2 regions of the Streptosporangium heterodermiicola genome follow, and region 1 is predicted to be linked to the other one. Evidence: predicted binding sites of a transcription regulator. Region 1 holds the regulator's gene; the other holds the start of a gene.
What was found. Region 1 encodes HrcA, which represses chaperone genes, less so after heat shock. Its sites were predicted from a motif close to TTGGCACTCTCNNNNNGAGAGTGCCAA; they were not measured.

Region 1 (15,732 bases):
TGACCGGTTCTCTTCCCTTCGGCCCCATTCGCGGAACGGGTTCCCGGGGGCCTCACGACGCCGCTCCGGGGCCTGACGGCGCGGATCCGCCGGGAGGGCCCGCCGGAAGGTGACCGGCCTGAGAGTGACCGGCCGCGCCTCAGCGGGACGTCACCAGCGGCCGCTGCGCGTCTGGAGCACCGCCGCCGCGACGACCCCGGCCGTCGAGGTGCGCAGCACCGTCGGCCCGAGCAGCGCCGGCACCGCCTTCGCCTCACGGAACGCCGCGATCTCCTCCCCGGACACCCCGCCCTCGGGGCCGACCACCACGACGATGTCGCCGCCGGCCGGAAGGGGCAGGCCGGACAGCGGGACGGCGGCCTCCTCGTGCAGCACCACTCCCAGCGCCGCCGCCGACAGCAGGGCGGCGACCTTCGCGGTGGACGCGAGCTCCGTCACCTCGGGCAGGTGGAAACGGCGCGACTGCTTGCCCGCCTCGCGCGCCGTGGACCTCCAGCGGGCCAGCGCCTTGGCCGCCCGCTCGCCCTTCCACTGGGTGACGCACCTGGCCGCGGCCCAGGGGACGATCACGTCGACCCCCGCCTCGGTCATCATCTCCACGGCCAGCTCGCCCCGGTCGCCCTTGGGCAGGCCCTGGACCACGACCAGGCGCGGTGACGGCACGGGCACGTCGTGGCGGCGCAGCACCTCGACCCTGAGCGAGTCCTTACCCGCCTCGGTCACCACGCACTCGGCGACGCGGCCGGCCCCGTTGGTGAGGTCGAGCCGCTCCCCGGCCCGCAGCCGCCGTACGGCCGCCGCGTGGCGTCCCTCGGGGCCGCCGAAGACGAACTCCGGCCTGGCCAGGTCGGCGGGTTCGGCCAGGAAGACCGGGACGGTCATGGGCCGTCGGAGCCGGCATGGCCGTCGAAGCTGGCACGGCCCAGGTGACACGCCCCGGGGCGGACCCTGGCGGGAAACCCCTGCTGGAGGCGAGCCGGGCCGCGCCCGCGCGACCGGGCCTGCGAACGGACCTGGTCGGCGGCCGTCAAAGGCATCCCGCGGTCAACGGCCGTCGAAGGCGCCCTGCGATGAACGGCCGCTGAAGGCGCCCCGTGGTCAGCGGCCATTGAAAGCGTCCCGCAGGCGGGAGAAGAAGCTCTGCTGCCCGGGGGCGAACTTGCCCGGCGGGCGCTCCTCGCCACGGAGCCTGGCGAGCTCCTTCAGCAGCCCCTCCTGCTCGGCGTCGAGGCGGGAGGGGGTCTCCACGTTCACGTGGATCAGCAGGTCGCCGCGCCCCGTTTCGTTCAGGCGCTGCACGCCCCGCCCGTAGAGCGGGATCGTCTGGCCCGACTGCGTGCCGGGCCGGATGTCGAGCTCCTCGGCGCCGTCGAGCGTCTCCATGGTCAGGATGGTGCCGAGCGCGGCCGCGGTCATCGGGATCTGCACGGTGCAGTGCAGGTCGTCGCCGCGCCTCTCGAAGATCTCGTGAGGACGCTCGACGATCTCCAGGAACAGGTCGCCGGGAGGGCCTCCGCCCGGGCCGATCTCGCCCTCGCCGGCGAGCTGGATGTGGGTGCCGTCCTCGACCCCGGCCGGGATGCGGACCTTGATGGTCCGCCGGGTGCGGACCCGGCCGTCGCCGGAGCACTCCTGGCAGGGGTTACGGATGATCGACCCGAAGCCGCCGCACTGGGGGCAGGGGCGGGAGGTCATGACCTGGCCGAGGAAGGACCGGGTGACCTGGGACACCTCGCCCCGGCCATGACACATGTCACAGGTGTCGGGGTGGGTGCCCGCGGCGGCGCCGGAGCCCGTGCAGACCTCGCAGACCACGGCGGTGTCGACGACCAGCTCGCGGGTCGTGCCGAAGCCCGACTCGCGCAGGTCGAGCTCGACCCGGATGGTGGCGTTGCGCCCGCGCCGGGCACGGGAGCGGGGACCGCGGCCACCGCCGCCACCGGCCGCGCCGAAGAAGGCGTCCATGATGTCGCTGAACGGGAAGCCGGCGCCGAAGCCCCCGGCCCCCGCGCCGCCACCCGAGGCGAACGGGTCGGCACCCATGTCGTACATCTGCCGCTTGCTGGAGTCGGACAGGACCTCGTAGGCCTGGGTGATCTCCTTGAAGCGTTCCTGGGTCTCGGGGTCGGGGTTGACGTCGGGATGCAGCTCGCGCGCCAGGCGGCGGTAGGCCTTCTTGATCTCTTCCGCACTGGCGTCACGGCGCACCCCGAGGGTGCCGTAGTAGTCGCTCTTAGCCACTTTTCGTTGACCTCTTATGATGCAGCCAGGATCTGGCTGACGTAGCGTGCCACCGCGCGCACCGCGCCCATCGTGACCGGGTAGTCCATTCGCGTCGGGCCCAGCACACCGAGCCGGGCCAATTGCTTGTCCCCAGAACCGTATCCGGCGGCGACGATGGACGTGCCCTGGAGTCCGGTGTAGGGGTTCTCCGAGCCGATCCGCACGGTCAGCGCCGAAAGGTCGGAGGTCTCACCGAGCAGTCGCATGAGCACGACCTGCTCTTCCAGAGCCTCCAGCACGTCACGGAGCCCGACGGTGAAGTCGGCCCCCGCGAGGTTGGCGGCTCCGGCAAAAACGATCTTCTCATCGTGCCGGTCCACCAGGGACTCCAGCAGCACTGACAGGATAGTGGCAGCGAGCGGCCGGTCCTCCGTGGGCAGCAGCTCCGGCAGGTCCGCGACCTTGTCGGGGACGCTGGTGAGCCCGCACCCGTCGAGGGAGGCGTTGAGCATCGCGCGCAGGTGGGCCACGCGCTGCTCGTCGACGACGTTGGGCAGCTCGACCACGCGCTGCTCGACCCTGCCGGTGTTGGTGATGAGCACGAACATCAGCCGGCGCTCGCTCAGCGGCACCAGCTCGACGTGCCTGACCGTCGAGTGGGTCAGCGTGGGGTACTGGACCACGGCGACCTGCCGGGTGAGCTGGGCGAGCAGCCGCACCGTCCGCATGACGACGTCGTCGATGTCGACCGCGCCGGCGAGGAAGCTCTCGATGGCCTTGCGCTCCGCGCTCGACAGGGGTTTCACCTGCGAGAGCCGGTCGACGAAGAGCCGGTAGCCCTTGTCGGTGGGCACCCGGCCGGCGCTGGTGTGGGGCTGGGCGATGTATCCCTGCTCCTCCAGCACCGCCATGTCGTTGCGGATCGTCGCCGGGGACACCCCCAGGTTGTGCCGGTCCGCGAGGGCCTTCGAGCCCACCGGCTCGTTGGTGGACACGTAGTCCTCGACGATGGCGCGAAGCACGGCGAGCTTTCGGTCGTCGACCAACGTGGTCACCTCCCTGCCTGCGTTCAGAGGGAAACACGAGGTTTGGCACTCTGTGTTCCCGAGTGCCAAGTGTACGGCCCCGGTGCGGAAGGCGCGATAAGCAAGAGCTGCGGATGATGACGGCAAGCCGTTGTCAAGTCAACTGCTATCGCGATCCAAGCGGTAGCCACCACAATTTGGTCATGTCCCAAGATTTCGGTTCTTATCCGGGCGACGCCTCTCGCGGCCCCGGTCACGGCGGCCCCCAGCAGCCGTATGGCCAGCAGCAGTACGGCCAGCAACCGTACGGCCAGCAGCCCCCCTCGTACGGCTACGCCCCTCCCGGCTACGGCGCCCCGCAGGGACCGCCGCCCCCCACCGGGAAGATCAAGCCTGGTATCGGGTGGATCGTCGGGGTGTGGCTGCTCGCCCTGGTCAGCATCATCGTCGGCATCGGCGGCTTCGCCGGCGGCATCTTCAACGCGGTCACCGACGCGGCCCCCACGAAGACCTTCGCCCCGGGCGAGGCCGCGACGGTCGCGATCGACCCGGCGGACAAGCCCGCGATCTACGTCGCCACGGGCGGGCCCACCAAGTTCGAGTGCACGCTGAAGGGCGGCACGGGCACGCCCAGCCTGCAGAAGCCCGACGTCCAGCAGACCGTCGCGGGTTCCGACGGCATCACCTGGGAGATGGGCCTGCGGGTCGGCGTGGACCAGGCGGGCGACTACCAGATCCAGTGCTCCGCCGACCCCGCGGAGGGCACGACCTTCGGCGTGGGCAAGGAACTGGCCGCCGACTCGCTGGTGGGCGGGGTGCTCGCCCTGTTCGTGATCCCCGGCGTCGGGATCCTGCTCGCCATCGTCGTGACGATCGTCGTACTGGTGAAGCGGAGCAACGCCCGCAAGCGCCGCGCCTCCGCGGTGCCGGTGGGGCAGTGGGGACAGCCGGGACCCTACGGCAGGTGACGGTGGTGTTTGCTAGCGTCCCACCTGATCCCCGGCGAGAGAGGGTGGGCTGTCGGTGATGTACGAGCGTGACGTTCTGGCGGGAGACTGGCGGCGCCCGCGCAGGGGGACGATCCCCCGGGTGCCCGCGGAGCTCGACCTGGTCGTCGAGGACGCCGACGGCGGCTTCTGCGGCGCCGTGGTGGCCTGCGACAAGGAGGCCGTCACCCTGGAGGACCGCTTCGGGCGCCGGCGGGTGTTCCCGCTGGAGCCGGCCGCGTTCCTGCTGGAGGGCGAGGTGGTGACGCTCGTGCGGCCCGCCGCCGCGCCGCGCGGCCCCAGGCGGAGCGCGTCGGGCTCCATCGCGGTGGAGGGCCTGCGGGCCCAGGTCGCCAGGGAGAGCCGGATCTACGTGGAGGGCGTGCACGACGCCGCGCTCGTGGAGAAGGTGTGGGGGCACGACCTGCGGGTCGAGGGGGTGGTCGTGGAATACCTGGAGGGGGTCGACCACCTGCCCTCGATCGTCGAGGAGTTCGGCCCGGGGCCGGAGCGGCGGCTGGGCGTGCTCGTCGACCACCTCGTCCCCGGTTCCAAGGAGAGCCGGATCGCCGCGCGGATCTCCTCACCGCACGTGCTGATCGTCGGGCACCCGTTCGTGGACGTCTGGCAGGCGGTCAGGCCGCAGGTGCTCAAGATCCTTTCCTGGCCGTCGGTGCCGCGCGGCGTGCCCTGGAAGGAGGGCGTCGTCGCCGCGCTGGGCTGGAACGTGGAGCCCGCCGCGGCATGGCGCCGCATTCTCGGATCGGTCACGACATATGCCGATCTGGAGCCTGAGCTCCTCGGCCCCGTCGAGGAGCTGATCGACTTCGTGACGGTTCCCGGCGAGGATGGCTAGGCCGTCACCCATCTAGGCCGTCACCCCATCAGGAGGGGACATGAGCGAGAACCCCGAGGACCCACCGGGCGGCGACCGGACCCGGCGCATCGGCGACCCCCCGCCCGGCCACACGTGGCCGGGTCAGAGCACCCCGCCCCCCGGCGGGGGATACGGGCAGCCGAGCCGGGAGAACGGCGCCCCCGGCCAGGGCTACGGCGCGCCCGGCCCGGGATACGGGCAGCCCGGCCAGGAGTACGGATCGCCCGGCCAGGGCTATGGTCAGCCCGGTCAGGGATACGGACAGCCGGACCCCAGGTACGGGGGCTACCCGCCACCCGCCTCCCCGTACGACGCGGGCGGCTACCAGAACGACCACAGGGGTGCCCAGCAGCCCGGATACCACCAGTACGGCGCCTACGGCTCCCCGCCGGGATACGGCTACCAGGCCCCGCCGGGCACGTACGGCGCGCGGCCCGGCAGCGACGACACCACCATGGCGATGCTCGCCCACCTGCTGGGCCTGCTCACCTCCTTCGTCGGGCCGCTGGTGCTCTATCTGGCGAAGAAGGACGAGTCGCCCTACGTGCGCGACCAGGCCGCCGAGGCGCTCAACTTCCAGCTCACGGTGCTGGTCGCCTACTTCGTCTCCTGGGTCCTGGCGTTCGTGCTCATCGGTTTCGTGCTGATGTTCTTCCTCTGGATCGGATCGATCGTCATGGCGATCGTCGCCGCGGTGGCGGCCAACCGGGGAGAGAGATACCGCTATCCGATGAACATCCGTTTCGTCAGCTGACCCGACCTGCGGCCGGGACCGGGCCTCAGGCAAGGTCCCGGGAGGAGCCTCGGACGAGGTCCCGGGTGGAGCCTCAGGTGAGGTCGCGGACCAGGGCGTCGGCCAGCAGGCGGCCACGCAGGGTGAGCACCGCGCGGCCCGCCTTGAACGGCTCCACCTCCAGCAGGCCGTCGGCGAGCGCGCGGGCGACCACCGGAGGGCGTTCCAGCTCCGCGAGCGGGAAGCCCCCGACGAGCCGCAGCTCAAGCATCAGCCGTTCCACCGCCCTGTCCTGGGGGCCCAGCACCTCGCGCGCGTGCGCGGGCGAGGTGCCCGCGGCCAGACGCTGGGCGTAGGCGGCGGGGTGCTTGACGTTCCACCAGCGGGTACCGCCGACGTGGCTGTGCGCCCCGGGGCCGACGCCCCACCAGTCGCCGCCGGTCCAGTAGAGCAGGTTGTGCCGGCAGCGCCCGGCCTCCGAGGTCGCCCAGTTGGACACCTCGTACCACTCGAACCCCGCCTCGGCCAGCATGGCATCGGCGATCAGGTAACGGTCGGCGGCCACGTCGTCGTCGGGCATCGGGAGCTCGCCGCGCCTGATCCTGGCGGCCAGCTTCGTCCCGTCCTCGACGATCAGCGAGTACGCGGAGACGTGGTCGGGTCCCGCCTCGATCGCCGCGGCCAGCGACGCGCGCCAGTCGTCGTCGCTCTCCCCCGGCGTGCTGTAGATCAGGTCGAGGTTGACGTGGTCGAACCCCGCCTCCCTCGCCTCCCGTACGGCACTCGCGGGGCGGCCGGGGGTGTGGCGGCGGTCCAGCACCTGGAGCACGTGCTCGCGGGCGCTCTGCATCCCGAAGCTCATCCGGTTGAACCCGCCCGCGCGCAACTCCGCCAGGTAGGCGGGGTCCACCGACTCGGGGTTGGCCTCGGTGCTCACCTCGGCACCGGAGGCGAGCCCGAACTCCTCCTCGATCGCCCGCAGGATCCGTACGAGGTCCCCGGCGGGGAGCAGGGTGGGGGTGCCCCCGCCGAAGAAGACGGTCTCGACGGGGAGGCGCGCGGCGCCGAGATTGGCCCGCGCCCGCCGCACCTCGTCGATGGCGGTGTCCGCGTAGTCCCTCTGCGACGCGCCTGGGCCGAGCTCGGAGGCCGTGTAGGTGTTGAAGTCGCAGTAACCGCACCGGGTCACGCAGAAGGGGACGTGGACGTAGAAGCCGAAGGGCCGCTCGCCGAGTCCGGCGAGCGCGCTCTCCGGTAGCTCACCCGAGGCGGGCGCGGGATCCCCGTCGGGAAGTATGGATGGCACGCCCCAAGTCTGCCGCTTCCCCGGCGATGCACGGTACGGCCGTGACGGCCCTCATCGCCCCGCTCTCCCCATGACCGGCCCGGCCGGCTCCCGGGCGTCAGATCTCGTGCTCGTCCCGCACCGGCAGGCCGTACCGCCGGGCGAGGGGGTTCCACAGCTTCAGGAAGCCCCGCTTGGCCGTGGTCGCCTCGCCGGAGAAGGCGAGGCCCCGCCGGTAGTCCTCGTCGCCGCTCCAGGCACGGTCGCAGTCGGCCTCCTGGCGGGTCGCCCAGGCGAGGAACGCGTCGTCGGCGTCGAAGGAGGCGGTCAGGGCCCTGGTGAGGCGCGCCTTGACCGCGTCGCCGTCGTCGAGCCGGCCGGTGTCCAGCGCGTTGACCTGGACCACCTGCTCGCGGCGGGCCGCGGTGATCCGCTGGAGGGTGGCGAGCCCGGTGGCGGTGCCCTCGCAGGAACGCAGCTGGCCGAGGGCCGAGCCGAGGCCCGACCTGGAACCGCCGCTGTCGGCGAGCAGGGCGTCGAGGACCCTGGCCTGGCTCTCGGCGTCCTGGGGCCCCTGAGGCCCCTGGGGCCCCTGGGGAGAACGTCCCGCGGCGGGGGTCCCGGTCTCGGCCTCCGCCCGGTCGCCGGTCGTCGCCGCCCCGATGCCGCCCGCCACGGACGTACCGCCGTCTCGCGGGATGAGCCAGAAGGCCCCCGCGGTGATCAGCGCAATCGCGAGGACCGTGGTCGTCGCCACCAGCGGCCAGACCTTGCGATCCCCGCGGGGCGGCCGGTCCCGGCCCCGGTCCGGCGGCGGCGCCGGAGGCGGGTCCCCCGCCGGGGGGCGCCACGGCCGCTCGTCCGGAGGGAGGTGCTGCTGCCAGTCGGCGGGATCCTGCCGCCACTCCTCCGGCGGGACGCGGGGCCCGCCGGGAGGAACGCCCGGCTGGGGCCGAACCGGCGGGAACCGGGCCGGTGAGGACTGATCCGACGGAGGCCGACCCCCCGTCGACGCCCCGCACCTGGGGCATCGCGACAACCCGCTCACAGGGGTGCCACATCGGTTGCAGAACGCCTGCTGCTCCATGCCTTACCAAGTTAGTCGAAGCATCCCGCCGTCCACCGGTCAAAACGCCGTTGGCCGTTGACGGCCAGATCACGCAGGTCTACGATCCGGGGAAACTTAAAGGAAAGTTTCCTATAAGTTACTATTCCAAGCAGTGGAGAAGCCCGTGCAGAGACTCCTCCGTAAAGTGATCGCGGCAGCCCTCGCCGCGGGTCTCGCGGCGGTGGCCCTACCGGCCCCGGCCCAGGCCCAGACACCCCAGGGACACGGCGACCGCTACAAGCGGGTCGCCTACTTCATCCAGTGGGGCGTCTACGGTCGTAACTACCACGTCAAGGACATGGAGACCAGCGGCGCCGCCGCCAAGCTGACCCACATCAACTACGCCTTCGGCTTCGTCAACGCCGAGGGCTCCTGCTACTCCCCCGACCCGTGGGCCGACTGGCAGCGCCCGGTGCCCGCCGAGCAGAGCGTGGACGGCGTCGCCGACGAGGCGGGCCAGGCGCTGAACGGCAACCTGAACCAGCTGAAGAAGCTCAAGGCCAAGCACCCCGGCCTCAAGGCGCTGATCTCCCTCGGCGGCTGGACCGGTTCGAAGTACTTCTCCGACGCGGTGCTGACCGCCGAGGGCCGCGCCAAGCTGGCCTCCTCCTGCATCGACGTGTGGCTCAAGGGCAACCTGCCCGGCACCGCCCCCGGCACCGGCGCGGGCGTGTTCGACGGCATCGACCTCGACTGGGAGTGGCCCGGTTCCTCCGGCGAGGTCGGCAACGTCATCCGTCCCGAGGACAAGCGGAACTTCACCCTCTTCGTCACCGAGATCCGCCGCCAGATGAACGAGTTCGACCGGCGCACCGAGCTCACCGCCTTCCTGCCCGCCGCCGCCGCGAAGATCGACGCGGGCTTCGAGGTCCGCGACGTCTTCAAGCAGCTCACCTTCGCCACCGTCCAGGGCTACGACCTGCACGGCCCGTGGGAGAGCGTCACCGGCCACAACGGCAACCTGTTCAACGACCGGCGCGACCCCAACCCGGTGAAGTACAGCGTGGACCAGACCGTCCGCGACTACCTCACGCGCGGCGCCCCCGCCAAGAAGATCGTGGTGGGCGTGCCGTCGTACGGCCAGGGCTGGACCGGCGTCACCGGCGGCAGGAACGGCCTGTACGGCACCTCCACCGGCCCCGCTCCCGGCACCTTCGCCGCAGGGACCGAGGACTACAAGGTCCTCGTGAACAAGCCGGGCAAGCGCTACCGCGACCTGCTCACCGGGTCCGTGTGGCTCTACGACGGCAACGAGTTCTGGTCCTACGACGACCCGGCCTCGCTGCTCCAGAAGGCGGCCTACATCCGCCTGAAGGGCCTCGGCGGCTCGATGATGTGGTCCATCGACCAGGACGACAACAAGGCGACGCTCACCTCGGCGCTCTACAGCGTCCTGCGCTGATCGTCCCTCTCATACCGGGCGAGGCCGCGTGATCTGGGTCATCAGCGGCCTCGCCCGCACGTTTTCGTCCTCGGGGACCGGCTACTTCTTGGCCTTGTCCGTGGAGGACTCGGTGGAGAGCGCGGCGACGAACGCCTCCTGGGGCACCTCGACGCGGCCGACCATCTTCATCCGCTTCTTGCCCTCCTTCTGCTTCTCCAGCAGCTTGCGCTTGCGGGAGATGTCGCCGCCGTAGCACTTGGCGAGGACGTCCTTGCGGATGGCGCGGATGTTCTCACGCGCGATGACCCGGGCGCCGATGGCCGCCTGGATCGGCACCTCGAACTGCTGCCTGGGGATGAGCTCGCGCAGCTTCTTCGCCATCTCGACCCCGTAGGCGTACGACTTCTCCCGGTGGACGATGGCGCTGAAGGCGTCCACGGCCTCGCCCTGGAGCAGGATGTCGACCTTGACCAGGTCCGACTCCTGCTCGCCCGAGGGCTCGTAGTCCAGCGAGGCGTAGCCGCGCGTACGGGACTTGAGCTGGTCGAAGAAGTCGAAGATGATCTCACCGAGCGGCATGGTGTAGCGGATCTCGACGCGGTCCTCGGACAGGTAGTCCATGCCCTGCAGGTTGCCCCGGCGGTTCTGGCAGAGCTCCATGATGGCGCCGATGAACTCCGAGGGGACGAGCACGGTCGTCTTGACCATCGGCTCGAAGACCTTCTCCACCTTGCCGGTGGGGAACTCCGAGGGGTTGGTGACGACGACCTCCTTGCCGTCCTCCATGATCACCCGGTACACGACGTTGGGCGCGGTGGAGATGAGCGAGAGGTTGAACTCGCGCTCCAGCCGCTCGCGGACGATCTCCATGTGGAGCAGGCCGAGGAAGCCGCAGCGGAACCCGAAGCCCAGGGCCGCGGAGGTCTCCGGCTCGTAGTCGAGGGCCGCGTCGTTGAGCTGGAGCTTGTCCAGGGCCTCGCGAAGGTCGGGGTAGTCGTCCCCGTCGATCGGATACAGGCCGGAGAAGACCATGGGCTTGGGGTGCTCGTACCCGCTGAGCGCCTTGACGGCCGGACGCGTCACGGAGGTCACCGTGTCGCCGACCCGCGACTGGCGGACGTCCTTCACACCGGTGATCAGGTAACCGACCTCGCCGACGCCGAGCCCCTGGTCCGCGATCTTCGGCTCGGGCGAGATGACGCCGATCTCCAGCGTCTCGTGGGCCGCGGTGGTGGACATCATCAGGATGCGCTCGCGCTTGCCCAGGTGACCGTCCATGACCCGGACGTACGTGATCACGCCGCGGTAGGTGTCGTACACCGAGTCGAAGATCAGCGCGCGGGCGGGCGCGTCGGCGTCGCCGACCGGGGCCGGGACGTTCGCCACCACGTGGTCCAGCAGCTCGCGGACGCCGATGCCGGTCTTGCCGGAGACCTTCAGCACGTCCTCCGGCTCGCAGCCGATGAGGTGGGCGATCTCCGCGGCGTACTTCTCCGGCTGGGCGGCCGGAAGGTCGATCTTGTTGAGCACCGGGATGATCGTCATGTCGTTGTTCATGGCCAGGTAGAGGTTGGCCAGCGTCTGCGCCTCGATGCCCTGCGCGGCGTCGACCAGCAGGATCGCGCCCTCACACGCCTGGAGCGACCGGGAGACCTCGTAGGTGAAGTCGACGTGCCCGGGGGTGTCGATCATGTTGAGGACGTAGTCGGTGTCGCCGACCTTCCACGGCAGCCGGACCGCCTGCGACTTGATCGTGATGCCGCGCTCGCGCTCGATATCCATCCGGTCGAGATACTGGGCGCGCATGGAACGGTCGTCGACCACTCCGGTGATCTGCAGCATGCGGTCGGCGAGCGTCGACTTGCCATGGTCGATATGCGCGATGATGCAGAAGTTGCGGAGCACAGCGGGGTCGGTCTGGCCAGGCTGAATGCGCACCGGGGTCCGTTTCAACAGATTGATGACGATCACACGGCTGGCATGCCAGCCGTCTTCCATGGTGACATGTCCGGGTGATTGCCCGGACCAGAGCACGGCGCGGCCTGCGGTTCCTCGCTATGGTGGCTGCCCTGCTCCTCGCGCTTCCAGGGGTGGCCGTGGCCACCCTCACCCTGCAGTTTACCGGGACACCCGCCCCATGGGCGAAGACGACCGGCCACGACGCCCTGTGGCTGGGCCACGCGTGGGTCGACGGCCGCAAGACGGCCGACGACGTGCGTACCCTCGCCGCCCGGCTGCGGAAGACCGGGATCAAGGACGTGTACGTCCATTCTGGCCCGTTCGACCCCGACGGGACACTGCCCGCCGGCAAATACCCGAAGGCGGCCGACTTCCTGAAGTGGTGGCGCGAGGAACTCCCCAAGGTCAGGGTGTCGGCCTGGCTCGGCCAGAAGGTCGGCGGCGTCCTGGACCTCGACGACGCGGCCTCCAGGCAGCGCGTCCTGGACGGCGCCCGCGCGATCACGACGCTCGGCTTCGACGGCGTCCACTACAACTTCGAGCCGATCGGCGACGGCGACACCGACTTCCTCGACCTGCTGACCCAGACCCGCGCGATCGTGGGCGACGGCCTGCTCTCCACCTCGACCCCGCAGATCGAGCCGTTCCCGCTCGTCCGCCCGGCCGCGCGCGCCGCCACCGGCCGCGACAAGTACTGGTCACCCGACTACTTCCGCCAGGTGGCGAGGCTCACCGACCAGGTGGCGATCATGACCTACGACTCCTATCTCCCCTTCCCCTCCGTCTACGGCGGCTACGTCGTACGGCAGAGTTCGCTGGCACTGGACCTCGTCCCCGAGGAGAAGACGGTGCTGATCGGCGCCCCGGCCTATCACGATCACGGCGTCCCCTGGGCCGACGAGGCCGAGAGCGTCGAGAAGGCGGCCAGGGGCGCCCGGCTGGCCCTGACCTCGTACGGCAAACCGCGCGAGCGGTTCGGTCTGGCGCTCTACGTCGACTTCGCCGCCACCAAGGAGGACTGGGCGGAGTACGAGAAGTTCTGGTTCAAACCGTGAGCGTTCCGGTCCGAGCCCTCATGACCACACGCTAAACTGATCAGGCATCCTTCTGCCTGGCCTGTCGATTTGAGTGTCGGCCACGGCAGTTGGTAGCCTAGTCAACTGCGTGTGGCGCGCCCTCTCTGCCCGCGCGCCCCATCCAACGACATTCACCGAGGCTTCTTCGTGGCGAACATCAAGTCCCAGATCAAGCGCAACCGGCAGAACGAGAAGGCCCGGCTGCGTAACAAGGCTGTCAAGTCTTCCCTGAAGACGGCCATCCGCAAGTTCCGCGAGGCCGCCGACCAGGGTAACGTCGAAGAGGCCGCCGTGCTGCAGCGCGCCGCCTCCCGTCAGCTGGACAAGGCCGCCAGCAAGGGCGTGATTCACAAGAACCAGGCCGCCAACCGCAAGTCGGCGATCGCCCAGCGCGTCTCCGCCCTGTCGGCCGCCAAGTAGCTCCAGCAGCTCCAGGTTTCGCGAACGCCGCACCCCTCGGGGATGCGGCGTTCTTGCGTCTCCGGCCGTCTTCCCCGGTGCGCCCGAAGCCCCGTCTTCTCTCCCCGGCCCCGCTTTGTCTCCCCGGTGGGCTCAAGCCCCGTCTCGGGTCTTGAGCCCCGTCTCGGGTCTTGACCAGGCTCTCCCCGGTGCACCTGACGCCTCTTCGCGTCTCAGGTCGACCCTCGGTGCACCTGATAACCCATTTCGTGTCTCCGGCGGGCTCCCGGTGCGCCTGATGCCCCATCGCGGACTCCCGGTGCGCTGATGCCCCGTCTCGCGTCTCAGGCGGGCTCTCCCACCGCGCGTCCGACACCTGTCTCGCGCCGCGGGTGGGCTCGCCCTCGGTGCGCCTAGCGCCCCGTGCGGCTGGCGACCACGGTCTGGACCATGTGCTCCAGCGCGTACGCGGGGTCGGCGCCGCCGCCCTTCACCTGCGCGTCGGCGGTGGCGGCGGCCTGGATCGCACGGGCGAGACCCTCGGGCCCCCAGCCGTTCAGCTGCCGCTGAACTCGGTCGATCTTCCAGGGCGGCATGCCGAGATGGCTGGCGAGCTGGCCGCCCCTGAGGTTGCGGGGCGCGCCTCCCACCTTGGCCAGCGAGCGCAGCCCCCCGGCGAGCGCGCTCACCAGCAGGACCGGTGCCGTACCGGTCGAGAGCGCCCAGCGCAGCTGCTCCAGGGCATCGCCCAGCCGCCCCTCGACGGCCGAGTCGGCCACGGTGAACCCGCTCACCTCGGCCCTGCCCCGGTGGTAACGAGCGACGGCGGCCTCGTCGATCGTCTTGCCGGGAGTGTCGAAGGCGAGCTGGCCGCACGCGGCGGCCAGCTCGCGCAGGTCGTTGCCCACGGCGTCGAGGAGCGCGGTGGCGGCGTCGGCCCCGATGGTGCGCCCGGCCCGCTTCAGCTCCGCCTTGACGAACGCCAGGCGCTCGGCCGGTTTGGTCACCTTGGTGACGGAGACCACCTGGGCTCCGGCCTTCTTGACCCCGTCGACCAGGGCCTTCCCCTTGACGCCTCCCGGGTGGACGAGGACCAGCACGGTCTCGTCCGCCGGGTGGGCCGCGTAGGAGACGACCTCGGCGATGACGTCCTTGCCGAGGTCCTGGGCCGAGCGGACGACCACCACGGACCTGTCGCCGAACAGCGAGGGCGACGTCATGCGGGTGAGCTCTCCGAGCTCCATCTTCGAGCCGGGGAGGTCGTGCACCTCGGCGGTCGGGTCGGCGGCCTTGGCCGCCGAGGTCACCTCGCTCACCGCGCGGTCGGCAAGGAGCTCCTCGTCGCCGAGGATCAGGATCACGGGTGCCGGATCGGTTGCCGCCATGCCGAGCAGCATGCCACGTCCCGGTGACCGGATGGGTCGCGGGCAAGTCGTTCGCAATCGAAATGCAGGTGCCGCGAGACACCATGGGAACAACACAAGAGGTGAGAACCATGACAAACTCCACTATTCGCCGCCACGCCTGCCCCCACTGCGGGACGTCCCTCGACGAGGGGCCGATCATGTACCGTTGCGCGCGCTGCAGCCGGTCGGTCTACGCCGCCGATGTGGACACCGAGTTCCGCCGCCCGGCCAGAACCGGGACCTGACCCGCGCCGACGTGGCCGGAATCGGGAACCGTCCCACCCCTGCCGGCTCATCCCCCCACCGTCTCATCCCCTCCCTGCTCAGCTCTGCCACCCAGTCCGCGCCGAGGTCCGCGGCGAGCGCGAACGCCTCATCCCCTCCCGGCTCAGCCCTGCCACCCCGGACCGGATGCCTCGCGCCGCCCGCCGACGGGGGTGCGCGCCCCCGGGCGACGACCGCCAGAGCGCCCTCACGGACCACCACCGCGAGGTCTCCCGACAGATCCGTCCGGTAGGCGCGCATGCCGAGCCGGTGCAGCGCCGCCAGGGTCGACGGGGCGGGGTGACCGTAGCCGTTGTCCGCCCCCACACTGATCAGAGCGGCACGGGCACCGGAGGCGGCGAGGAAGGCGGGGTCGTGCCTGCCCGATCCGTGGTGCGGAACCTTGAGGATCTCGGCGGGCGGCAGGCCACGCCGGAGCAGCTCGGCCTGAGCCTCGGTCTCGATGTCCCCGCTGAGCAGAGCCGCCCCCGCGGCCCAGCGGACGTGCACCACGACGCTGGCGTTGTTGACGGCCGCCCCCTCCCCCGCACCGGACGGGGAGTCCTCGTCCGCCGGGCCGACGACGGTGAGCTCCGAGGGTCCGAACCGCCAGCTCGCGCCGGGCCTCGCCGCCCACTCGACCACGTGGCGGCGGGCGAGATCGGCGCTCAGCCTCACCCCCTCACGCTCCCCGGCACCGTGCGGGGTCACCATCACCGCTCCCACGGCGCGTCCGCGAAAGACGCCGTCGAGGCCTCCCACATGGTCGAGGTGCGGATGGGTGAGAATGACCAGCGGCACCTCCCCGACCCCCATGGAGCGCAGGCAGCGGTCCACCGGCACCGGGTCCGGACCCGCGTCCACCACCACGGCCCGCCCGGGCCCCGCGGCGACGAGCAGGGCGTCTCCCTGGCCGACGTCGCAGACCACGAGCAACCATCCACGAGGCGGCCAGCGTGCCACGATCGGCGCGGCCACCGTCACGGCGAGAACCAGGCCGGTGAGGG
Region 2 (15,732 bases), on a different contig from region 1:
CGCGTCCGCGCCCTGCTCGACGCGGCCGACCTGATCGTGGACGGGATGCTCGGCATCGGCGGGGCCGGGGCGCTCAGGGAGCCGTACGCGACCCTCGCCGGGCTCGCGAACGACGCGCCCGGCGAGGTCCTCGCGGTGGACGTGCCGAGCGGCGTGGACGCGAGCAGCGGCCGGGTGGAGGGCCCGGCGGTCCACGCGGACGCCACCGTCACGTTCGGGGCGTGGAAGGCCGGGCTGCTCGTCGATCCCGGCTCCGGGCACGCGGGCCGTAAGGAACTCGTCGACATCGGCCTCGGCCCCCACCTGCCCGACCCCGACGCGGCCGTGCTCACCGGCCCCGACGTGGCCGCGCTGCTGCCCAGGCCCGGCGCGTCGTCCGACAAGTACCGCAGGGGCGTCGTCGGGATCGCGGCCGGGAGCGAGCGCTACACCGGCGCCGCGGTGCTCGCCGTGGGCGGGGCGCTGCGGGCCGGGGTGGGCATGGTCCGCTACGCCGGGGCCGCGGAGCCGGTGGCCCAGGTACGGGCCCGCTGGCCCGAGGCCGTGATCACCACGCTCGCGCCGGGAGAGGGGGTCGAGGAGGTGGGCCGCGTACAGGCGTGGGTGCTCGGACCCGGCCTCGGCACCGGCGACGAGGCGCGCGCCGTCGCCCGCTCGGTGCTGTCTAGCGAGGTCCCCGTGCTCGTCGACGCCGACGCGCTGACCCTGGCGGCCCAGGACAGGTCCCTGCTCCGCCGGGCCGCGCCGGTGCTGATCACCCCGCACGCGGGCGAGCTCTCCCGCCTGATCGGCGTGCCGAGGGAGCGGATCGAGGCGCGGCGCCTGGAGAACGCGCGGCGGGCGGCGGACGAGCTGGGCGTGACGGTGCTGCTCAAGGGCTCGACCACGCTGGTCGCCGAGGAGGGGCGGCCGGTCAGGATCAACCCCACAGGCAGCCCCTGGCTCGCGACCGGCGGCACCGGCGACGTGCTGGCCGGCCTGGCGGGCGCGCTGCTGGCCGCCGGGCTGAGCGGGTACGACGCGGCCTCCTGCGCCGCCTACCTGCACGGGATCGCCGGTGGGGAAGGCCCTCTCACCGCCTGGGACGTCGCCGAGGCCCTGCCGGAGGCGGTGCGCTCCCTGGCCGAAGGACCTCGGCACAACCGCTCACCTGCCAAACTGGGAGCATGAGTTTCCCGATGACTCCCGCCGAGGCACGGGTGGACCTCTCGGCGATCGGCGAGAACCTGGCGCTGCTCGCGAGCCACGCCCCGGGCGCCGAGATGATGGTCGCGGTGAAGGCCGACGCCTACGGGCACGGGCTGGTCCCCGTCGCGCGCGCCTGCCTGGAGGCCGGGGCGGGGCGGCTGGGCGTCGCCTACGTCCGCGAGGCCCTGGAGCTGCGGGCCGCGGGGGTCACCGCGCCGATCCTGGCGTGGATCCTCCCGCCGGGCGAGCCGCTGGAGCGGGCCGTCGGGCACGACGTCGAGCTGTCGGCGGGTTCCGTCGTGACGGCCGACGCGATCGCCGGCGCCGCCGCCAAGGCCGGCAGGGCGGCGAGGGTGCACCTGAAGGCCGACACCGGCATGTCGCGCGGCGGCGCGTCGGCGGCCGACTGGTCCGCCCTGGTCGACCGGGCGCTGCGGCACCGGGCCGAGGGCACGATCGAGATCGTCGGGCTCTGGTCCCACTTCGCCTGCGCCGACATCCCGGGAGACCCGTCCGTCGCGGCCCAGCTGGCCGCCTTCGACGAGGCGCTGCTCGTCGCGGAGAAGGCGGGCGCGGGGGGCTCCCACGTCGTCAGGCACATCGCCAACTCGGCGGCCATCCTGACGCTGCCGCGGGCGCGCTATGACCTGGTCCGTCCGGGCATCGCGGCCTTCGGGCTGAGCCCGGTGCCCGGGCTCGGGGACTTCGGGCTGCGCCCGGCGATGACGCTCACCGCCCGGATCGCGCTGGTCAAGCGGGTGCCCGCCGGATCCGGCGTGTCCTACGGGCACCTGTACATCACGGATCGGGAAACGACGCTTGGCCTCGTCCCGCTCGGGTATGCGGACGGGGTCCTACGGCACGCCACCAACCTGGCGGAGGTGCTGGCCGGTGGCCGCAGGAGGCGGATCGCGGGCAGGGTCTGCATGGACCAGTTCATGATCGACGTGGGGGACGACCCGCTGGCGGAGGGTGACGAGGTGATCCTGTTCGGCGACGGCTCGCGAGGTGAGCCCACCGCCCAGGAGTGGGCGGATTCCCTCGGCACGATCACGCATGAGATCGTGACCAGGATCGGTTCGCGGGTCCCGCGCGTTTACCGGTGAGAGGCAGCTCAGGGGGTCGCATGAGTAGTACCAGACGGCGCAGGGCCGGTATCGCGGGCGCGATCGTCGGTGTCGCGTCGGCGGGGGTGGCCGCCGGGGCCCTCGCCAAGCGGTACGCCGTCGGGCGCATCAGGCTCCGCCCCGACCTGGAGGCGAGCGAGCCGCTCGGCGAGCTGCGCGGCCGCCCCACCACGGTCACCACCTCCGACGGTGTTCCCCTGTACGCCGAGGTCGACGGGCAGGAGGACGCCCCGCTGACCGTGGTGTTCTGCCACGGCTACACCCTCAACCTCGACTCCTGGCACTACCAGCGGCGCGACCTGGGCGGCACGCACCGCCTGGTCCTGTGGGACCAGCGCTCCCACGGCCGCTCGCCGCGCATCCCGATGCGGGACTGCTCGATCGACCGGCTCGGCGACGACCTGGCCGAGGTCATCGAGGCGCTGGTGCCCGGCCCGTGCGTGCTCGTCGGCCACTCCATGGGCGGTATGACGATCATGGCGCTGGCCGACCGGCACCCCGAGCTGTTCGGCGACAGGATCAAGGGCGTCGCGCTGATCTCCACCTCCACCGGCAAGCTCGGCGAGATCTCCCTGGGCCTGCCCGCGCTGCTGTCGAAGGCGGTGCACAGGGTCACGCCGGGCACGGTCTCGCTCCTGAGGCGCGGCGGCTCGCTGGTCGACAAGAGCCGCCAGGTCGGCAACGACGTGGCCTTCCTCGCCCTGCGATACCTGGGTTTCGGTGACTCCAGGAACGTCAGCCCCACGGTCGTCGACTTCGCCGAGTCGATGATCCGCTCCACCCCGTTCGAGGTGATCGCCGAGTTCTACCCGGCGCTGATGTCGCACGACAAGCTGAGCGCGCTGCGCGTGCTGGACGGGGTCCCGACCTCCATCATGGTCGGCGACAAGGACTGGCTCACGCCCGTCGAGCACAGCAGGGCGATGGCGGCGGCGCTGCCGAGCGCCCGGTTCACCGAGGTTCCGGAAAGTTCGCACCTGGTCCAGCTGGAGCGGCCTGCGGTGGTCAACGACGCCCTGCGCGACCTGCTCAAGCGGGTGGACGCGGGTGAGATCGACGCCGCCGACGCCGGTGACGCGGACCGGTGAGCCGGGGGCACGCGCACGGCGTACGGGTGATCCCGAGGTCCTACGGGAGACCGGGTTCGGAAGGGTGCCGGGCGGCGCCGTGGGCGCGCACGGCGTACGGTGAGTCCCGAGGTCCGACGGGACCGGGGTTCGAGAGGGTGCCGGGCGGCGCCACGGGGTGGTCGGCGGGCCCCGGGAGGCGCCGTGAGACACCAAGAGGCACGAAGAGACACCAAGAGGCATCGACAGGAGTGACGAAGCGGTGAGAATCGTGGCGACCGCCGAGGAGATGCGGGAGCTGGGCGAGGAGCTGGCGGCGCTGTTGCGCCCGGGAGACCTGGCGGTGCTGTCGGGCCCGCTCGGCGCGGGCAAGACGACCCTGGTGCAGGGGATCGCCGAGGGGCTCAAGGTGCGCGGCCCGATCACCTCGCCGACCTTCGTCATCGCCCGGGTGCATCCCTCGCTCTCGGGGGGCCCGCCGCTGGTCCACGCCGACGCCTACCGGCTCGGGGGCGACCTGGAGGTCGACGACCTGGACCTGGACGCCTCGCTTGAGGAGTCGGTGACGGTCGTGGAGTGGGGCGAGGGCCTGGTGGAGGGGCTCGCCGACGACCGGCTGGAGATCCTCATCGGCAGGGGCGCGTCCGGAGAGCCGGGCGAGGAGCGGACCGTGACCCTGCGGGGAGTCGGGCCGCGCTGGCACGGTGTCCTCTAGCGGTGTCCTTTGGCGGTGTCGGCCGGCGGTGTCCTTTGGCGGTGTCCTTTGGCGGTGTCGGCCAGAGGTGTCCTCCGGCGGTGTCGTCCGAGCGTCGGCGCGGGGTCCGCTCAAGTCATCTTCACGGTGTCGTCTGATGTGCCTACGAAGAAGGAGAAATCCTGGCACGCTGGCACTACGCCCCATTGGTCTAGATCGTCAGGCGTGATGATCGACTCTGGCGGGTTTGCCCATGTTTAATGGGGAACAGGTGGGAAATCGTGCCGGGCGAGGGTCGTCGGCCGGAGGGCGAAGTGGAGTTCGACGGTGCCAAGCGTCAAGCGTGTCGCGGTTCTGGGAGCCATCCTCCTTTTCGGACTGGTCGGGTGCTCGGCGGGCGCCGAATCGGCCAGCCCAACGGGCACGCCCACCCCAACCCCGCCTGATTCCGGCATCAGCCGGCAGGACATCGAGGTCCAGCTCCAGCCGGCCCGCGCCAAGGCCGGGCAGAAGGTGTGGATCCTGGCCAACTGCCCGATCCCGCAGGGCGGCCCCGAGCATCGCGGCACCGCGTCGTCCCGGATCTTCCGTACCCCGGTGACCCTCGACCCGATCCTCGCGACGCCCACGCCCGACCCCGCCTCGACCGCGACCCCGACGCCGCGCCCGTGGGTGCGCGGCCAGGCCACCGTCGCCGAGGGCACCGCCCCCGGGGTCCACGAGGTCAACGCCAGGTGCGAGGGGACCAACGACACCGGCAAGGCCAACCTGAGGATCGTTCCCGACACCGAGCCGAGCTCGACCCCCTCCGAGGAGCCCACCTCCAGGCCGACCCGGACGATCATCAGCACCGAGGCGCCGGGCACGGGTGGCGGCGGCACCGCGGCCGGAGGGCCCGGCGAGTCGGGCGCCCCGATCGGCACGACCGGAATCCTGCTCGCCCTCGCCCTGGCGGGCGGCATCGGCATCGCGGTCGTGCGTCGCCGCCGTTCGTAGTCCCCGATGGCAGATTCCACCCGCTGGTCCAGGATCGTCCTGGCCGGAGTGATCACCGGTGCCGTCATGGTCGCGTTCGGCAACCGGGGCGGCGACGTCAAGGAGGAGAAGGCGCCCGCCCGCTCCGCGATCGTGCCCAGCCGCATCGACATCCCGTCCCTGGGGATCAAGGCGCCCCTGATGAAGCTCGGCGTGACGGACGGCCGGGTCGACCTGCCGCCGTACGAGAAGCCGAACGTCGCGGGGTGGGTCAAGGACAGCGCGGTCCCCGGCGACGAGGGGTCCGCGGTGATCCTCGGGCACGTGGACACCAAGACCGCGCCCGCGGTCTTCTACAAGCTCAAGGACATGCGGGAGGGGCAGGTCATCAAGGTCGTGCGCAGCGACGGCAAGGTGGCCCAGTACCGGGTGGACACGATCGAGCAGATCAGCAAGCACCGGTTCCCCGCCGACAAGGTCTATCTTGAGGACGGCCTGCGGCTGATCACCTGCGGCGGGGACTTCGACTGGGACAACCACGAGTACCGCGACAACCTCATCGTCTACGCCACCCTGGTCAAGACCTGAGTCCCGCCCGTCCGGGGGGCCCGGCCCGGGGGGAGTGCCACCGAGCCCTCCCGGGACGGGATAGGCTAACTGTTCGTGCTGGTCCTGGCCTTTGACACCGCCACCCCCGCCGTCACCGCAGCTCTGCACGACGGTGAGAGGGTCCTCGCCGAGTCGGCGACGATCGACGCGCGCCGCCACGGCGAGTTGCTCGTGCCCACGATCGAGACGGTCCTGCGGGAGGCCGGAGCCTCGCTGGGCGACGTCACCGCCGTCGTCGCGGGCTCGGGCCCCGGCCCCTACACCGGGCTCCGGGTCGGCCTGGTGACCGCCCAGGCCCTCGCGACGTCGCTGGGCGTCCCGGCGTACGGCGTGTGCACCCTCGACGCGCTCGCGTACGGCAGCGGGCTCGCCGAGCCGTTCCTGGTGGCCACCGACGCCCGGCGCAAGGAGGTGTTCTGGGGCCACTACCGGGACGCGCGCACCCGGCTGTCGGGTCCCGCGGTGGACCGGCCCCAGGACCTGCCGGGGGAGCTCCCGCTGGCCGGAGCGGGCGCGCGGATGTACGCCGAGATCGTCGGCGCCTCCCGGATCCTGGACGTCCCCGAGTATCCCCACGCGGGCGCCCTCGCGGCGCTCGCCGCCGATCACCTCGGCGAGCCGGGCGTCGTGGAGGCCGTGGCGAGTGGCACCCACCCCGTGCTCGGCCCGCCCCGCCCGATCTACCTGCGCCGCCCCGACGCCAAGGTGCCCTCGGCGCCCAAGAGGGTCACCGCATGACGGCGGTGCTGCGCCCGATGACCGCGGACGACCTGCCCGCGGTCATGGAGGTCGAGCGGAAGACCTTTCCGGCCGACGCCTGGAGCGAGGGCATGCTCCGCGGCGAGCTCGACGACCAGCCGAGGACGAGACACTACGTGGTGGCCCTGGTCGACGACGTGATCGTCGGCTACGCGGGCCTCGCGGCGGCGGGGGACCAGGCCGACGTGCAGACCATCGCCGTCCTGGCCGAGTGGCGCCGGGCCGGTGTCGGCGGCGCCATGCTGACCGAGCTGCTGGCCGAGGCCGCCCGCCGGGGCGCGGTGTCGGTCTTCCTTGAGGTGCGCGCCGACAACCCGGGCGCGCAGGCCGTCTACGACAGGTTCGGGTTCGAGCGGATCGGCCTGCGCCGCCGCTACTACGAGGACGGCACTGACGCGATCATGATGAGGAAGGATCTCCATGCGTGACGAACCGGTGGTCCTGGGCATCGAGACCTCCTGCGACGAGACGGGCATCGGCATCGTCAGGGGGCACACCATGCTGGCCAACGCCATCGCCTCCAGCGTCGAGCAGCACGCCCGCTTCGGCGGGGTGGTGCCCGAGGTCGCCTCCAGGGCGCACCTGGAGGCGATGACCCCGACCGTGGAGCTGGCACTGGGCCGGGCGGGGCTGCGTCTCGCCGACATCGACGCGATCGCGGTCACCGCGGGGCCCGGCCTGTCCGGCGCGCTGCTGGTCGGCGTCGCCGCCGCCAAGGCGTACTCGCTGGGCCTGGGCGTGCCGCTGTACGGCGTCAACCACCTGGCCGCGCACGTCGCGGTGGACCAGCTGGAGCACGGGGCCCTGCCCAAGCCCTGCGTCGCGATGCTGGTCTCCGGCGGGCACTCGTCCCTGCTGCTGGTGCCCGACGTCGCCAGGGACGTCATCTCGCTGGGGTCCACGGTGGACGACGCCGCGGGCGAGGCGTTCGACAAGGTGGCCAGGGTGCTCGGCCTGCCGTTCCCCGGCGGCCCGCACATCGACAGGGTGGCCCGTGACGGCTCCGGCGCGGCCATCGCGTTCCCGCGCGGCAAGTACGACGACGGGACGCTCGACTTCTCCTTCTCCGGCCTGAAGACGGCCGTGGCCCGGTGGGTGGAGGCGAAGGAGAAGACGGGCGAGGCGGTCCACGTGCCCGACGTGGCGGCGTCGTTCCAGGAGGCCGTCGTCGACGTGCTGACCCGCAAGGCGCTGCGCGCGTGCGCCAAGTACGACGTCCAGGACCTGCTGATCGGCGGTGGCGTGGCGGCCAACTCCCGGCTGCGGGCGATGGCCCAGGAGCGCTGCGACGCGGCCGGGGTCCGGTTGCGGGTCCCCAGCCCCGGGCTGTGCACGGACAACGGCGCCATGGTGGCGGCCCTGGGCTCGGACCTGGTGGCGGCCGGCATCACGCCGTCGGGGCTGGACATCCCCGCCGACTCCTCGATGCCCATCACCACCGTCCACGTCTGAGAAGCCGCGCACGCACCGCCGCCGTCCACGGCTGAAGATCAGGTCTGGGTACGGCCGCGCACGCTCCGCCGTCCACGGCTGAAGATCAGGCTTGGGTACGGCCGCGCGCGTACCCGCCGTCCATGTCCGACGGGCCCGGCCCTCGTCCGCGGGTGTCGCCCGGCCGGGGCGCTCCGCCCACGCGCGCCCGGTGCCCGCCGGCCGTCGGCGCCCCCGTCGGGCGGCGGCTGTGCGGGCTCCCCGCGGCCGGGGTTCCCGGGGTGTCCTGGGCGGGGTGCGCGGGGCGTTCTAGGCGGAGTGCAGGGCCAGCACCGGGTAGTCGGTGTAGCCGCGGTGGTCGCCGCCGAAGGCCGAGGCGAAGTCGGCCTGGTTGAGCTCGGCGCCGAGGCGCAGCCGGAGCGGCAGGTCGGGGTTGGCCAGGAACGACGCGCCCAGCGAGACCAGGTGGGCGCCGCGCTCCAGCCAGTGCGCGGTCCTGGCCGAGGGGTCGCCGATCGAGGGGTCGTTGACGATCAGGGTGTTCGGCCAGGACTTGACGATCTCCTGGTTGAGGTCGTCGGAGGGGCCGGCCACCAGGTGCAGGTAGGCGAGGTCGAGCGCGGCGAGCTCGGAGACCAGCGCCGGGTAGACCTCGTGCCTGTCCTCCTCGACCAGGTCGCCCGCGCCGTTGCCGGGCGAGAGCCGGATGCCGACCTTGGAGGCGCCGATCCGGTCCGCGACCGCTCGCGCGGTCTCCGCGGCGAAGCGGATCCTGTTCTCCACCGAGCCGCCGAAGTAGTCCTCGCGCAGGTTCGCGTTCTGCGACAGGAACTGGTGGATGAGATAGCCGTTGGCGCCGTGCAGCTCGATCCCGTCGAAGCCCGCGTCCACGGCGCGCGCGGCGGCGTCGGCGAAGTCCTGGACGGTCGACTCCACCTGGGCGGTCGTCAGCTCGCGCGGGGTCTGGTAGTCCTGCGGGCCGGAGGGCGTGAAGATCTGGCCCGCCGGTCGTACGGCGGACGGCCCGATGGGCAGCGCGCCGGTGTTGTCGGGGTGGCCGATCCGGCCGGAGTGCATGATCTGGGCGAAGATCCTGCCGCCCGCCGCGTGGACGGAGTCGGTGACCTCACGCCACCCGGCCACCTGCTCGTCGGTGTGCAGTCCGGGGGTGTTCATGTAGCCCTTGCCGTCCTGGCTGGGCTGCACGCCCTCGGTGATGATTAATCCCGCGGAGGCCCGCTGCGCGTAGTAGAGGGCGGTCAGCGACGAGGGGACCCCGTCGACGTAGGACCGCGACCGGGTCATGGGCGCCATCACCAGGCGGTTGGGCAGCTGGAGACCGGCGAGCGAGTACGGGGTGAAAGGCATGACGACTCCTCATATTGGCTGGCCAACTTGGCTGGCCAATAAGTAGTTCTACAACTTGGTCGGCCAACATGCAAGCGGGTAGTCTCGGGGGTGACGGAAGGACCTGAACATGGCGGAGCCGCTGATCGACGAAGAGCGCGACGCGACCGACGAGCGCGCCGCGGCCCGCGAAGGCGCCCCCGACGGTGCCACGGACGATGTCACGGCCAGGGACGTGGCCGGGGCGTGCGGCGTGGCCGGAGACTCCGGGGACTCCGGGGACTCCGGGGAGTGCGGCGACTACGACAGCGACCTCAACTGCCTGATGGCGACCGCGACCCGCGGCCACCGCGTGCTGCTCGCCGGCCTCCTCGCGGAGATCGACCTCTATCCGGGCCAGGAGCGCGTGATGGGCGCCCTGTGGGACAACGGGCCGCAGTCGCAGAACTGCCTGGCGAGAATCGTCGGCATCGACGTGTCCACCATGACCAAGACCCTGCAGCGCCTGGAGCGCAGCGGGTTCGTCAGCCGCAGGCCCGACCTGGCCAACCGGCGGATCAGCATCGTCGACGTCACGCCCAGGGGGCACGCGCTCCGCCCCGAGGTGGACCGGGTCCTCGCCGAGATGCATCGCCGGATGACCGAGGGGCTGACGGCCGGGCAGACCGAGGAGCTGTCGGCCCTGCTCTCGGTGGTCAGGAACAACCTGTGCCGCGAGACGGGAGCCGTCGAGGGCCCGGAGAGCCCCCGGCTCGGCGTCGCGCGCGCGGGCTGACGGCTTCCGTACGGGTCCGGTCGGGCCGGTGGGGCCCGGCTCCGGGGGTCAGTCCTTGTCGCCTCTGGTGGGGCGGAGCAGGGCCTCGGCCAGGGCGAGCATGGTCTCCTCCAGGGCGCCCAGGCGGCGGGTGAGGTCGGTGTGCGCGGGCTCCACGGTCTCGCTCAGCGCCTCGGAGAGCTGGTCGCGGTCGGGCAGGGCGCGGAGCGTCTCGGCCAGCGGGGCGAGCGCGGCCTCGGCCCGGATGACGCGCTCGTCGAGGGAGTCGAAGCGCTCGCGCTGCTCGTCGGTCTGGACGCCGATGAGCGCGCCGACGCCGAGGACGGCGGGCAGGACCTCCAGGCGCTCGTCCAGGCTCTCCAGGCGCTCGGCGGACTTCTCCGCGTGCCCGTCCAGCGTGGACAGCCGGGAGTCGATGACGTCCATCCGGCCGGTGAGGCGGCCCTCGATGTCGTCGAGGCGCTCGTCGAGGGTGTCGAAGCGGCCACCGGCCGCCGTGCGCTGGCCGTCCAGCCGGTCGATGCGGGTGTCGATGCGGTTCTCGACGGCGGCGGCGCGCTCGTCGATCCTGGGCACGACCAGGTCGACCCTGCCGCCCACCTGCTCGATCCTGCCGCTCACCAGGTCCACCTTGCCGTTGACCTGCTCGACGGCGGCGAGCATCCGGTCGGCGGCGGTGCCGACGGACTGCTGGACGCTCGCCGACAGGTCGAGCATCCCCGCCTCGACGCGCCCGGTGCGCTGGGCGAGGTCGGCCAGCGCCCTGTCCAGGCGGCTGAACCGGTGCGCCGCGATGCCCATGTCGGCCTGGAGCCTGGCGAGGTGCTCGGCCAGCTGACGCACCTGCTCGTCGAGGCCCAGGGTGCCGTCCGAGATCGCCCGCAGGCGGGTGAGCGCCTCGTCCACGCTCTCGCCCACGGTGCCGAGGTCGGTCCACAGGCTCGGCAGCTCGCCGAGGGGGGTGACCCGGTCGCGGACGGTCTCGACCCGGCGGCCGAGGGAGTCGACCCGCTCGCCGACGGCGTCGACGTGGTCGCGCACCGCCTCGACGTGCTGGGCCAGGCCCTCGGCCCAGGAGGGCGGTTTGGCGGCGATGTCGTCCAGGCGGCCGTGGACGGACTCCAGCGTGCCGTTCAGCCCGCCGATCTCGCGCTCCCTGACCTCCCGCAGCAGCCACTCCATGCCCTCCAGGCGCTGCCGGATCTCGTCGAGCACCGCGCCCTGGGTCCGCTGCTCGTAGACGTGGTCCTGCGCCGCGCGGGCGAGGAGCTCGCGCATCCGGTCGGAGATGGCGGTCTGGCTGCCTGCCTGGAGCAGGGTGTGGTCGGAGTGATCCACCGAGAGCTCCTTCACTCGCCGACGCTCAGCCGCGCGGTTGGATTTGATGGGATTTGCTGATGAACGACATGAAACCGCAGGCGAGAGAGAACTCCCGCCCGGCAACCTTAGCCTCTGGATCAAGGTTTTCCGACAGCGAGAATAAAAGACAGGAATTGCCGGTTCGCTGGAAGAATTGACTATTTTGGCTGGTCAACCAGGGCCGATCCGGCCGGTTAGGCAAAGCCGGTCCGGCCGTTCAGCCGGGACCGCACACGAAGGCGAACGGCCGGTCGCCGATTCGGGTGAGAATGACCACCGCGGATTCGCCGCCGGAAAGCCGGAGGTCTTTCCTGAGGCGGTCGACGTCCACCGCGGAGCCGCGCTTCTTGATCGTCACGTTGCCCGCGCCGCGCTCGCGGAGCGCCGCGCGCAGCCGCTTGAGCGAGAACGGCATCGTCTCGTGGACCTCGTACCGCGACGCCCACGGCGTCGGCGTCGCGGTGTCGCCGGTGATGTAGGCGATCTGCGGGTCGAGCAGGCGACCGCCGACCGACGCGGCGATCTCCGCGACCAGGTGGGCGCGGATCGCCGCGCCGTCCGGCTCGTAGATGTAGCGGCCGGCGGGGCCGGTGGCGGGATCGCCGAGGGCGGGGTCGGGCGTCATCGTGGCGCCCGACGGCAGGATCGTGGCCCTGCGCGCCGTCCCGCCCGCCAGCGCGCCGCACCAGATCACGGCCTCCTTGACGTCGCCCTTGTACGAGACCCACTCGGCCTCCGCGCCCTCGGGGACGAACTCGTACGGGATCCCGGGGGCGACCTTCAGGCAGGCGGCCCCGGCCCTGGCCACCATCTCCAGCACGGCGGGCCAGGGCGGCGAGTAGCCCATCGGGTCGAAGGTCCTGCCCCGTGCCGTACGGCGCGCGGGGTCGGCGAACAGGACGTCGAAGGCGGCCGGGTCCAGGGTGGAGGCGTCGGCGGCGCGGACCGTGACCCGGTCGCCGAGGCCCAGGGCGTCCGCGTTGGCCTGGGCGACCGCCGCGGTGAGCGGGTCGGCGTCGACGGCCTCGACGGAGCACCCGGCCCTGGCCAGGGCGAGGAGGTCGCCGCCGATGCCGCAGCAGACGTCGGCGACCCGCGAGCCCGCGGGGACGCGTCGCGCCCGGTGGTCGGCGACCTCGCGGCGGGTGGCCTGCTCCAGGCCGGTCCGGGTGAAGTACATGAGATCGGCGTCGGTCCCGAACTTCTCCCGCGCGCGCAGCCGGAGCGTGGCCTGCGTGAGCGCGGCTGAGGTCAGGTCCGCGTCGTAGGTCCTCCGCAGCCTGGTCACCGCCGCCACCGGGTCGTCGCCGGTGGTCCCGGCCGCCGCGTCCAGGGCCTCCTGGCCGCGCGGGGTCAGGAGTTCCAGGAATGCGTCGAGATTCACACCAGCCGACGCTACCGCCTCAGCCGTAGGGGTTCGCGAGGGGCTTCCACCTGGCTTGACGTTCGCGTGAAGCGCAGAAGGGGTGCTTCGTGTTGACTGTCAAGGCCACCTTGCATACTGTTCCGTATTGGCACTCTCCCGGTGAGAGTGCCAAATACATGCGACGAGGCAGGTCTGACACCCGCGACGGCAGACCGCTGGTCGCCTCTTCTAGATCGTTCACATCTGAAGGGGAGGTCCGACGTGACGACCGCCACCAAGGTTCCCGTTAAGCCGCTCGGCGACCGCATTGTGGTCCAGCCGCTTGAGGCCGAGCAGACCACCGCTTCCGGTCTGGTCATCCCGGACACCGCCAAGGAGAAGCCGCAAGAGGGCAAGGTCCTCGCGGTTGGTCCCGGCAACTGGGATGAGGAAGGCGAGAAGCGCATTCCGCTCGACGTCAGCGAGGGCGACGTGGTCCTCTACAGCAAGTACGGCGGCACCGAGGTGAAGTACAACGGCGAGGAGTACCTCGTGCTCTCCGCCCGTGACGTGCTCGCCATCATCGAGAAGTAATTCTCGACTTCACAAAGATGACGTATCGAGCCCCGGGTCGCGAGAGCGCCCGGGGCTTTGATGCGCCGACGTACTTATAGAGAGGATTGTCATGCCGAAGACCCTGTCGTTCGAGGAGGACGCGCGCCGAGCTCTCGAGCGCGGCGTGAACGCTCTCGCGGACGCGGTCAAGGTGACGCTGGGCCCGCGCGGTCGCAATGTCGTCATCGACAAGAAGTTCGGTGCGCCCACCATCACCAACGACGGTGTCACCATCGCCCGCGAGGTCGAGCTGGAGGCACCGTACGAGAACCTGGGCGCCCAGCTCGCCAAGGAAGTGGCGACCAAGACCAACGACGTCGCCGGTGACGGCACCACCACCGCGACCGTCCTGGCCCAGGCCATGGTCCGCGAGGGTCTGCGCAACGTGGCCGCCGGAGCGCAGCCGCTCTCCCTCAAGCGCGGCATCGACCTCGCGGCCAAGGCCGTGAGTGACCGGCTCATCGAGTCGGCCCGCCCGGTCGAGGACAAGAAGGAGATCGCGAATGTCGCGACGATCTCCGCGCAGGACGCCAGGATCGGCGAGCTGATCGCCGAGGCGTTCGACAAGGTGGGCAAGGACGGTGTCATCACCGTCGAAGAGTCCAACAGCATGGGCCTGGAGCTTGAGTTCACCGAGGGCCTCCAGTTCGACAAGGGTTACCTGTCGCCCTACATGGTGACCGACCAGGAGCGCATGGAAGCGATCCTGGAGGACCCCTACATCCTGATCACCCAGGGCAAGATCGCCTCGGTCTCGGACTTCCTGCCGCTGCTCGAGAAGATCGCGCAGACGAAGAAGGCCCTGCTCGTCATCGCCGAGGACGTCGAGGGCGAGGCCCTCGCGGTCCTCGTCACCAACAAGATCCGTGGCACCTTCACCTCCGTCGCCGTCAAGGCGCCGGGCTTCGGCGACCGCCGTAAGGCCATGCTGCAGGACATCGCCATCCTCACCGGTGGCCAGGTCGTCAGCGAGGAGATCGGCCTCAAGCTGGAGCACGTCGGCCTGGAGGTGCTGGGCACCGCCCGGCGCGTCGTCATCACCAAGGACTCCACCACCGTCGTCGACGGTGCCGGTGAGGCCTCGGCGATCGCCGACCGCGTCAAGGAGATCAAGCTCGCCATCGAGCAGTCCGACTCCGACTGGGACCGCGAGAAGCTCCAGGAGCGCCTCGCCAAGCTCTCCGGCGGCGTCTGCGTGCTCAAGGTCGGCGCGGCCACCGAGGTGGAGCTCAAGGAGAAGAAGCACCGCCTTGAGGACGCCATCTCGGCGACGCGCGCGGCGATCGAGGAGGGCATCGTCTCCGGCGGTGGCTCCGCGCTCATCCACGTCGCCAAGGTCCTCGACGACCTGGGCCTCACCGGCGACGAGGCGACCGGCGTCTCCATCGTCCGCAAGGCGCTCGTCGAGCCGGCCCGCTGGATCGCGGAGAACGCCGGTCTCGAGGGCTACGTCGTGACGGCGAAGGTCACCGAGCTGCCCGTCGGCCAGGGCTTCAACGCCGCGACCGGCGAGTACGGTGACCTGATCGGCCAGGGCGTCATCGACCCGGTCAAGGTCACCCGCTCGGCCGTCCAGAACGCCGCCTCCATCGCCGGCATGCTGCTGACGACCGAGGCCCTCGTGGTGGACAAGCCCGAGGAGGAGGCCCCGGCCGCCGCCGGCGGTCACGGCCACGGTCACGGCCACTGATCGACACCTGACCGACATCTGGTCGGCCACCGGCCGATCGTCGGTTCCGAGTCCCGGACGGCTCGCGTCTCCAAGGAGGCGCGAGCCGTTCGCGTTTCGCGGTAAACCGAAAACGATCTCAAGCGTCACGCTGGACAGAAGACCAAACGCGGTTCTCCCCGAATAGCCGACGTATTTGGCAATCGAATGAAATATTTGCACATTCTGTAGTCGTTGCCGTCGCCGTTCGATTACGCGCCGTTATCTCCGCCTCAATGTGACCAATCCGTAGCCGTTTGCGATGACGACAGTCACTATCAGGGCGGGCATCATGCCTAACGTGACCGAGGGATGCGTCGCCGACGCCAAAAATGGGGTGAGGCTTGCGACGAGGTCTGATGGGGTCGCCCACAGGGATGATCTCAAGGATCTGACGAGCCTCGCCGTTCAGGGGGATCGCACCGCGATCGAATCTCTGATCGCGCAACTGCGGCCGATGGTCGTCCGATATTGCCGTGGTCGTCTGGGCCGGGTTTCCGGTCAGTATCACATCGCGGACGACGTGGCCCAGGAAGTATGCATAGCGGTGCTGTCCGCACTGCCCCGCTACCGTGACATGGGACGCCCGTTCGCGTCCTTCGTCTTCGGCATCGCGTCTCACAAGGTGGCCGACGCGCTGCGCAGCTCCGTACGATCCGCCGTGCCCACCCAGGACCTCCCTGACGGGCCCGACGAGGGTCCGGGGCCGGAGGAGACCGTGGTGCGTTACATC

Region 2: a site for HrcA is predicted at 12,843-12,869, ahead of groES (co-chaperone GroES). Genes of this name have one in related genera too.

The regions. Positions count from the first base shown of each region.
Region 1 covers NZ_JBPJSR010000010.1:97,000-112,731, forward strand. Annotated here, with positions in the region: gene ACSC1Q_RS22345 (16S rRNA (uracil(1498)-N(3))-methyltransferase) at 151-882, opposite strand; gene dnaJ (molecular chaperone DnaJ) at 1,099-2,241, opposite strand; gene hrcA (heat-inducible transcriptional repressor HrcA) at 2,256-3,269, opposite strand; gene ACSC1Q_RS22360 (hypothetical protein) at 3,452-4,216, shown strand; gene ACSC1Q_RS22365 (DUF3097 domain-containing protein) at 4,275-5,090, shown strand; gene ACSC1Q_RS22370 (DUF4870 domain-containing protein) at 5,131-5,865, shown strand; gene hemW (radical SAM family heme chaperone HemW) at 5,939-7,150, opposite strand; gene ACSC1Q_RS22380 (hypothetical protein) at 7,248-7,886, opposite strand; gene ACSC1Q_RS22385 (glycoside hydrolase family 18 protein) at 8,362-9,639, shown strand; gene lepA (translation elongation factor 4) at 9,721-11,559, opposite strand; gene ACSC1Q_RS22395 (glycoside hydrolase family 18 protein) at 11,679-12,635, shown strand; gene rpsT (30S ribosomal protein S20) at 12,804-13,076, shown strand; gene holA (DNA polymerase III subunit delta) at 13,469-14,440, opposite strand; gene ACSC1Q_RS22410 (ComEC/Rec2 family competence protein) at 14,618-15,732, opposite strand, start outside.
Region 2 covers NZ_JBPJSR010000012.1:86,023-101,754, reverse strand. Annotated here, with positions in the region: gene ACSC1Q_RS25235 (NAD(P)H-hydrate dehydratase) at 1-1,170, shown strand, start outside; gene alr (alanine racemase) at 1,167-2,294, shown strand; gene ACSC1Q_RS25225 (alpha/beta fold hydrolase) at 2,315-3,403, shown strand; gene tsaE (tRNA (adenosine(37)-N6)-threonylcarbamoyltransferase complex ATPase subunit type 1 TsaE) at 3,645-4,097, shown strand; gene ACSC1Q_RS25215 (hypothetical protein) at 4,404-5,072, shown strand; gene ACSC1Q_RS25210 (class F sortase) at 5,079-5,639, shown strand; gene tsaB (tRNA (adenosine(37)-N6)-threonylcarbamoyltransferase complex dimerization subunit type 1 TsaB) at 5,715-6,398, shown strand; gene rimI (ribosomal protein S18-alanine N-acetyltransferase) at 6,395-6,847, shown strand; gene tsaD (tRNA (adenosine(37)-N6)-threonylcarbamoyltransferase complex transferase subunit TsaD) at 6,840-7,871, shown strand; gene ACSC1Q_RS25190 (alkene reductase) at 8,160-9,218, opposite strand; gene ACSC1Q_RS25185 (MarR family winged helix-turn-helix transcriptional regulator) at 9,328-9,972, shown strand; gene ACSC1Q_RS25180 (hypothetical protein) at 10,021-11,310, opposite strand; gene ACSC1Q_RS25175 (class I SAM-dependent methyltransferase) at 11,549-12,715, opposite strand; gene groES (co-chaperone GroES) at 12,959-13,270, shown strand; gene groL (chaperonin GroEL) at 13,362-14,981, shown strand; gene ACSC1Q_RS25160 (sigma-70 family RNA polymerase sigma factor) at 15,292-15,732, shown strand, end outside.